One region of the Exiguobacterium sp. s130 genome, then DNA from elsewhere that is predicted to be linked to it. Evidence: a T-box and tRNA genes for the amino acid it is inferred to sense, from the RefSeq annotation. Region 1 holds a T-box; the other holds one or more tRNA genes.
What was found. A T-box is a leader RNA that pairs with one kind of tRNA and senses whether it is charged. The one in region 1 lies ahead of ileS (isoleucine--tRNA ligase), so its partner is inferred to be a tRNA-Ile.

Region 1 (3,422 bases):
CTTATCTGGTGTCGTTTTCGCTCTCGATGGAACGATCACGACGATCAGTCAGAATACCCTCCTCTGTGTTCCAAACAATGTCGAGTTGGCTGGTAGCATCTCGAATCTTCTAGGAGAAGATGATATTAATCATAAGGGGTGGTAAGTATGGATTCACAAGTGATGTACGCGATTGGTCGTACATTAAGTACGTTATTACAATATTATAGTTATGTCATGATTGTGTACATTCTGCTATCTTGGTTCCCGAATGCCCGTGATTCGAAATTCGGACAAGTGCTCGCGATGTTGGTCGAGCCATTCCTAGCACCCTTCCGTCGTATTATCCCGCCTATCGGAGGCATGCTAGATATCTCGCCGATTGTTGCCTTTCTCGTCTTGAACTTGGCACAATCCGGTATCCGAGCTATCTTCTTCGTATGAGTGTATATGATCATTATCGTGGAAGCGAGCGGGAATTCGTCGATTCGGTCTTGAACTGGATTGATCACGTGGAAGCGACGTATACGTTTAAATTAACGGATTTTCTAGACCCTCGTGAACAGCAAATCACACAAGAACTCGTCGGTTCGAAATGCGCCCTCTTTTTTGAGGGCGGTTTCGAAGGCGCCGAACGTAAACGAGCAATCCTCGCACCAGACTATTATGAATACAACGCGGATGACTTTGACATTTCCATTTATCGCATTCATTATCCTACTAAATTCGTTGAACTATCTCATCGTCAAGTCACCGGTACATTATTGAACGTCGGATTGAAACGTGCCAAGTTCGGCGACGTCATCATCCAGGATCAAGTGCAATTTGCTGTCGCGGACGAAGTTGCGACATATATCGAAGCAAACGTCGAACGCGCAGGTAAGACGAAGATTCGTCTTTCGCGCGTAGACGCAGAAGATCGCTTGAAAGTGAAGGAACAAGAGTGGGAAGAGACGCTCGGGTTCGTCAGCTCACTTCGGTTCGATACTGTCGTCAGTGAAATTCTCGGCTTCTCCCGTCAAAAGGCACAGACGCTCATTAAACAGGGTGAAAGTAAAGTGAATTATAAGGTAGTCGATGACGTGAGTTTCATGCTTGAAGAAGGGGATCTGCTTTCCTTACGTGGAACGGGACGCGTCAAACTGATTGCGATTCTCGGATCAACGAAACGGGATCGAATCAAACTACAATACGGTATTTTAAAAGGATAAAAAATGCGGAGGAGGAATTCATCATGCCATTAACGCCACTCGATATTCATAATAAGGAGTTCACACGAAAGTTTCGCGGCTACGACGAGGATGAAGTGAACGAATTCCTAGATCAGGTCATCAAGGATTTTGAGTTGTTGTTACGTGAGAACCGTCAACAACAGGAAGTCATCCAAAACATGCAAGCGCGTGTCGATTACTTTAGTTCGATGGAAGAAACATTGAATAAATCGATTATTGTCGCACAGGAAGCGGCAGAAGAAGTGAAAGCGAATGCTTCAAAAGAAGCAAGCTTGATCTTGAAACAGGCAGAACGCGAAGCAGAGCAATTGCAAGATGCGGCACAACGCCGGGCACAACGGACGGACTTCGAAGTGGAACAGATGCGTAAGAAAATCGAACTCTATCGCAATCGCTTCAAAGTGTTGATCGATGCTCAAATGGAATTATTGACGAGCCACGACTGGGATGCATTTGATTTCTCTTCACGTGGAGCGCTTGACGATGTTCCAGCAGTTGCGTATAATGACGACGATGTCGTATAAATAAAATCAATGATAAGGACACGTCGCATCTTGGACAGTTGACAGCGAATCGGGAAATGGTGGAAGCCCGAGCAACGAAAGAGATGGGATATCCCCTTAGAGTGTATGACTGAACGTTCGCCGAACAGTAAGTCATGCCGGTTCACTCCCGTTAGCGAGTTCTTAAGCGGTCCTGCGTCGTCGAACATACGAGCAGGATTAGTAGGGTGGTACCGCGAGTTCAGCCAAGCTCGTCCCTATCTCAGGGATGAGCTTGGTTTTTTTGTACTTTTAAAGCGAAAGGTGAGAGATGGTCAGATGGATTACAAAGAAACCTTATTGATGATGAAAACGGAGTTTTTAATGCGAGGCAACTTGCCAAAACGTGAGCCAGATATGCAAGCACGATGGGAAGAGATGAATCTCTATGCTGCGGTCCAAGAAAAGAATGCTGGAAAGCCGACGTTCATCCTTCACGATGGTCCTCCTTATGCGAACGGTGACATCCACATGGGGCACGGATTAAACAAAGTTTTAAAAGACTTCATCGTCCGTTACAAATCGATGAATGGCTTCCAGTCCCCTTACGTACCAGGTTGGGACACACATGGCTTGCCTATCGAGACAGCACTTCAAAAAGCAGGTGTTGACCGCAAATCGATGACGGTCGCGGAATTCCGTGAGTTATGTGCGAAGTATGCGCTGGAACAAGTCGATCACCAACGTGATCAATTCAAACGCCTCGGTGTTCTTGGTGACTATGACAATCCATATATCACGCTTCAACCAGAATTTGAAGCAGCTCAAATTCGTTTGTTCGGGGATATGGCGAACAAAGGCTATATCTACAAAGGGAAAAAGCCGGTCTATTGGTCACCGTCTTCTGAATCAGCACTAGCTGAAGCAGAAATTGAATATCAAGACAAACGGTCAGCTGCGATCTATGTTGCATTCCAAGTCATGGATGGAAAAAACATCCTTGAGCCGACGGATCATTTCGTCATCTGGACGACCACTCCATGGACGATCCCAGCGAACCTTGGAATCTCTGTCAGTGCGGAATTGACGTATGCGCGGATCGAGTATCAAGGAAAAGGATATATCGTAGCGGAAACACTTGTTCCAGAAGTCATCGAAGCGCTCGGATGGGAAGACGCGACAATTGGACGTGTCTTCAATGGTGCGGACTTCGAGTACGTGAAAGCGAAACATCCGCTTTACGACCGTGAATCACTCGTCATGCTTGGCGACCACGTTACAGCTGAAGCGACGGGTGTCGTTCATACAGCTCCAGGACACGGGGAAGATGACTTCCGTATTGGTCAAGCATACGGGCTTGACGTTCTCTGCCCAGTTGACGATAAAGGTGTCATGACGGCAGAAGCTCCTGGATTCGAAGGCATGTTCTATGAAGATGCGAACAAAGAAATCGGTCTCGCACTCGAAGAAGCTGGCGCTCTCTTAAAACTGTCATTCATCAAACACTCGTATCCACACGACTGGCGGACGAAAAAACCGGTCATCTTCCGGGCAACGCCACAGTGGTTCGCTTCAATCAAAGACTTCCGTGCGGAAATCCTTGATGAGATCAAAGGTGTCCAGTGGGTACCAGAGTGGGGTGAAACACGTCTCCACAACATGTTCAAAGACCGCGGCGACTGGGTCATCTCCCGTCAACGTGCTTGGGGCGTTCCACTTCCAATCTTCT
Region 2 (3,422 bases), on a different contig from region 1:
CACTCGACTTCTTGCGGAGCAAAAACAGAGACGCCTCCGCCCGGAACCGGGAAGACACCAAATCCTTCTTCGTCGATCACGACTGGATGATCTTGATGGTTCGTATAGTCGAACCATTCTTGACCCGCACGCTCTTCACCGACGAACATGCGTTTCTCGCACATGTCGGCATTCGAAAGCAACACGGCACAACCTGAGTTCTCGATTTCATCGACACCAAGACGGACCCAGCCTACACAGTGCGGATCATCGAAATAATCCTGTTGTTCTCCGTATGCTTTATGATAGCGCGTATAGAGCAGGGCATTGATCATCTCTTTTTTCCCTTCGACAGGGGTCGGTCCTTGGACGCCATAGTAATCCCCATAAAAGACACATGGATATCCGTCCTTACGTAACAAGATCGCTGCATAGGCATGTTGCTTGAACCAGTCATCCACCCAAGATTCTAGCGACTCGCCAGGCTGTGAATCGTGATTGTCGACGAACGTCACGGCATTCGTCGGATGCGACTCGACGAGCGTATCCGCAAACAATGTCGTTAAATCAAATTTTTCCCCCTGCTTGGAAGCTTCATGGAACTTATAATGAAGCGGAACATCAAACAAATCGATCGTGTAGTCGACACTGTCCAGGAAATGACGGCAATCGTCGAGATCTGACTTCCAAAACTCCCCGACCATGTAAAAATCGCCTTCGCTGCTTTCCATCATCGATTTCGCGAATTCACGGACAAATTCATAGTTGATATGCTTGATCGCATCAAGACGGAAGCCTTGGCAATCGATCGTGTCCTTGAACCAGTGTCCCCAACGGATCATCTCTTCCCGTACCGTCGGATGATTGTAGTCGATGTTTGCAAACATGAGATAGTCATAATTGCCGAACTCATCATCTACTTGGTTGTTCCAATCTTTATTGTTTCCGGAAATCTTAAAGATCCCTGTTTTTTCTTCGCGTGCGTCAAAATCCGTTCCATTGAAGAATTCGTGCGTCCAGACGAAATCCGAATACTTTCCATTACGACCTGGGAAAGTAAACTTCGTCCACGCATCGATTTCAAACTCTTCTGAAATTTCTTTTGATCGATCTTCTGGATTGACTTCCACTACTTTAATCGTCTCGAGTTCGTCTGCTGCAGCTTTATGGTTCATGACAACATCCGCATAAACAGCGATATCGTTCTCATGGGCAACTTCGATTGCTTCGACTAGCTCATCTTTTGTGCCATATTTCGTCCGGACCGTTCCTTTTTGATCGAACTCGCCTAAGTCATAGACATCATAGATGCCGTATCCTGTATCTTCATCCGACTGACCTTTCGATGCTGGAGGAATCCACACGGACGTGATGCCGGCAGCACGCAATTCAGGCGCTCGTTCTTTCAAACGTTGCCAGTGCTTTCCATCATTCTCTACATGCCACTCGAAAAACTGCATCATCGTATGGTTACGTTCCATCTCTCTTCGCTCTCCCTTAGTTACTATAGTATGAATATTATTACAATACCTTTACTATTCCCCGAGCGAACAAAAATAAACGCTTCCCGTTTTTCAACGAGAAGCGCTCTACTGAATGGACCCTGCAGGGCTCGAACCTGCGACCGGACGGTTATGAGCCGTCAGCTCTAACCAGCTGAGCTAAGGGTCCTTAAGTAATAGTAGCGGCGGAGGGAGTCGAACCCACGACCTCACGGGTATGAACCGTACGCTCTAGCCAGCTGAGCTACACCGCCATGATGTATGTTTCTTACTCTTATTAGATTACGAGATGTGACGAAACTTGTCAATATGCTATTTCAAAAAAATAAACAGCTGATTTCATTTTTTTCGAAATCAGCTGTTTTAAAATACGTCTACGCTTAGTTCATTAATGCTGTCCGCTGTTCAAGGACGAGATCCGTGATGTTCACAGCGTGATCGCCGATTCGTTCAAGGTTTGAAAGTAAGTCGACGAAGATCATTCCCGCTTGTCCTGTACATTCACCAGCATTCACGCGAAGTACATGATGTTTACGGAATGAACGTTCGAGTGCATCAAGTTTCCCTTCAAGTTCAAGAACTTTTCGTGCCCGCGTGACATCGTCTTCTTCAACGGCGCGAATCGCACAAGCGACGATTTCTTGTGTCAGGACATACATCTCATCGAGCTCTCGCTTCGCAGATGTGGTGAACTGAATCCGGTTGACGATCTGGAAGTCGATTAATTCAACGATATTCTCGACATGATCACCAATCCGCTCAAAGTCATTGACGGCGTGCATCAATAACGAATGATCGTTTGATTCACGTTCTGATAGATCATGTGCCGCCACTTTTACGAGATAACTCGTCACTTCTGTATTCAGGTAGTTGATCGCATATTCAATCTGCTCGGATTCCGAAACATCTTTTTTATCATGCGATTGCGTGTAACGGTGTGCTTTTGCAAGTGCGTCTTTTGAGAACTCACCCATACGCAAAACTTCAAGTTTCGCTTGGTTTAAGGCAAGCGCAGAAGATTGATTTAAGATGTTTTGATCGAGATGACGCGGTTTTGAATCGATCGTCGTATCCGTACCTGGTACGATTTTTTGAACGAGCCATGCGATTTGTGCGATGAACCAACATTGAATCAATGTGTTGACGACATTGAACGTTCCGTGTGCAAAAGCAATTTGCATTTTCGGTTCTAAACCAAGCGCGTCTGTAATCCATGCGATGAAGCTTGAGAACACTGGTAATGCGATCAAGAACAAAATTGTTCCGATGATATTGAAGATGACGTGTGCGGCGGCTGTCCGTTTGGCTGCGATCGACGCACCAAGTGCTGCAAGTACTGCCGTAATCGTTGTTCCAATGTTGTCACCGAACAAGACCGGTAGTGCCGCTTTGATATCGATCATGCCACCAGCATACAACTCCTGTAAGATACCAATCGTCGCAGATGACGACTGAACAAGAACTGTAAAGATAGTTCCGACGAATACACCAAGCAATGGGTTATCCGACATCGAGACAGTCAACTCTCGGAACCAGGCACTTGATTCGAGCGGAGCCATCCCGTCCCCCATCAATGTGAGACCGTAAAACAATGCACCGAAACCAAAGAAAATCTGTCCGATATACTGAACACGTTCTTTATTGAAGAAGAAGATCAAGAAAGCACCAATGGCGATTGCCGGAAGTGCCGCTTCTTTAACGTTGAAGCCGATGATAAAGGCTGTGATCGTCGTACCGATGTTCGCTCCCATGACGACACCAATTGCTTGTCGTAAATTCATCAGACCTGCACTCACGAGTCCGACGACGATGACAGTCGTACCGGATGACGATTGAATCAATATCGTGACGACGATACCTGCTAAGATACCTAATAGTGGATTCGTCGTATACTTATCGAGGATATAACGTAATCGGTCTCCCGCTGTTTTTTGGAGACCA

Region 2: it has a tRNA-Ile gene. The T-box ahead of ileS (isoleucine--tRNA ligase) is inferred to sense a tRNA for this amino acid. The anticodon was not compared.

What each region holds. Positions count from the first base shown of each region.
Region 1 covers NZ_JACSNI010000002.1:608,662-612,083, reverse strand. The annotation lists gene HZS85_RS07090 (cell division protein SepF) at 1-145, shown strand, start outside; gene HZS85_RS07085 (YggT family protein) at 148-423, shown strand; gene HZS85_RS07080 (YlmH family RNA-binding protein) at 420-1,190, shown strand; gene HZS85_RS07075 (DivIVA domain-containing protein) at 1,214-1,735, shown strand; T-box leader at 1,736-1,976, shown strand; gene ileS (isoleucine--tRNA ligase) at 2,033-3,422, shown strand, end outside.
Region 2 covers NZ_JACSNI010000003.1:100,737-104,158, reverse strand. The annotation lists gene HZS85_RS08045 (alpha-amylase) at 1-1,460, opposite strand, end outside; tRNA gene HZS85_RS08040 (tRNA-Ile) at 1,577-1,650, opposite strand; tRNA gene HZS85_RS08035 (tRNA-Met) at 1,662-1,735, opposite strand; gene HZS85_RS08030 (Na/Pi cotransporter family protein) at 1,862-3,422, opposite strand, start outside.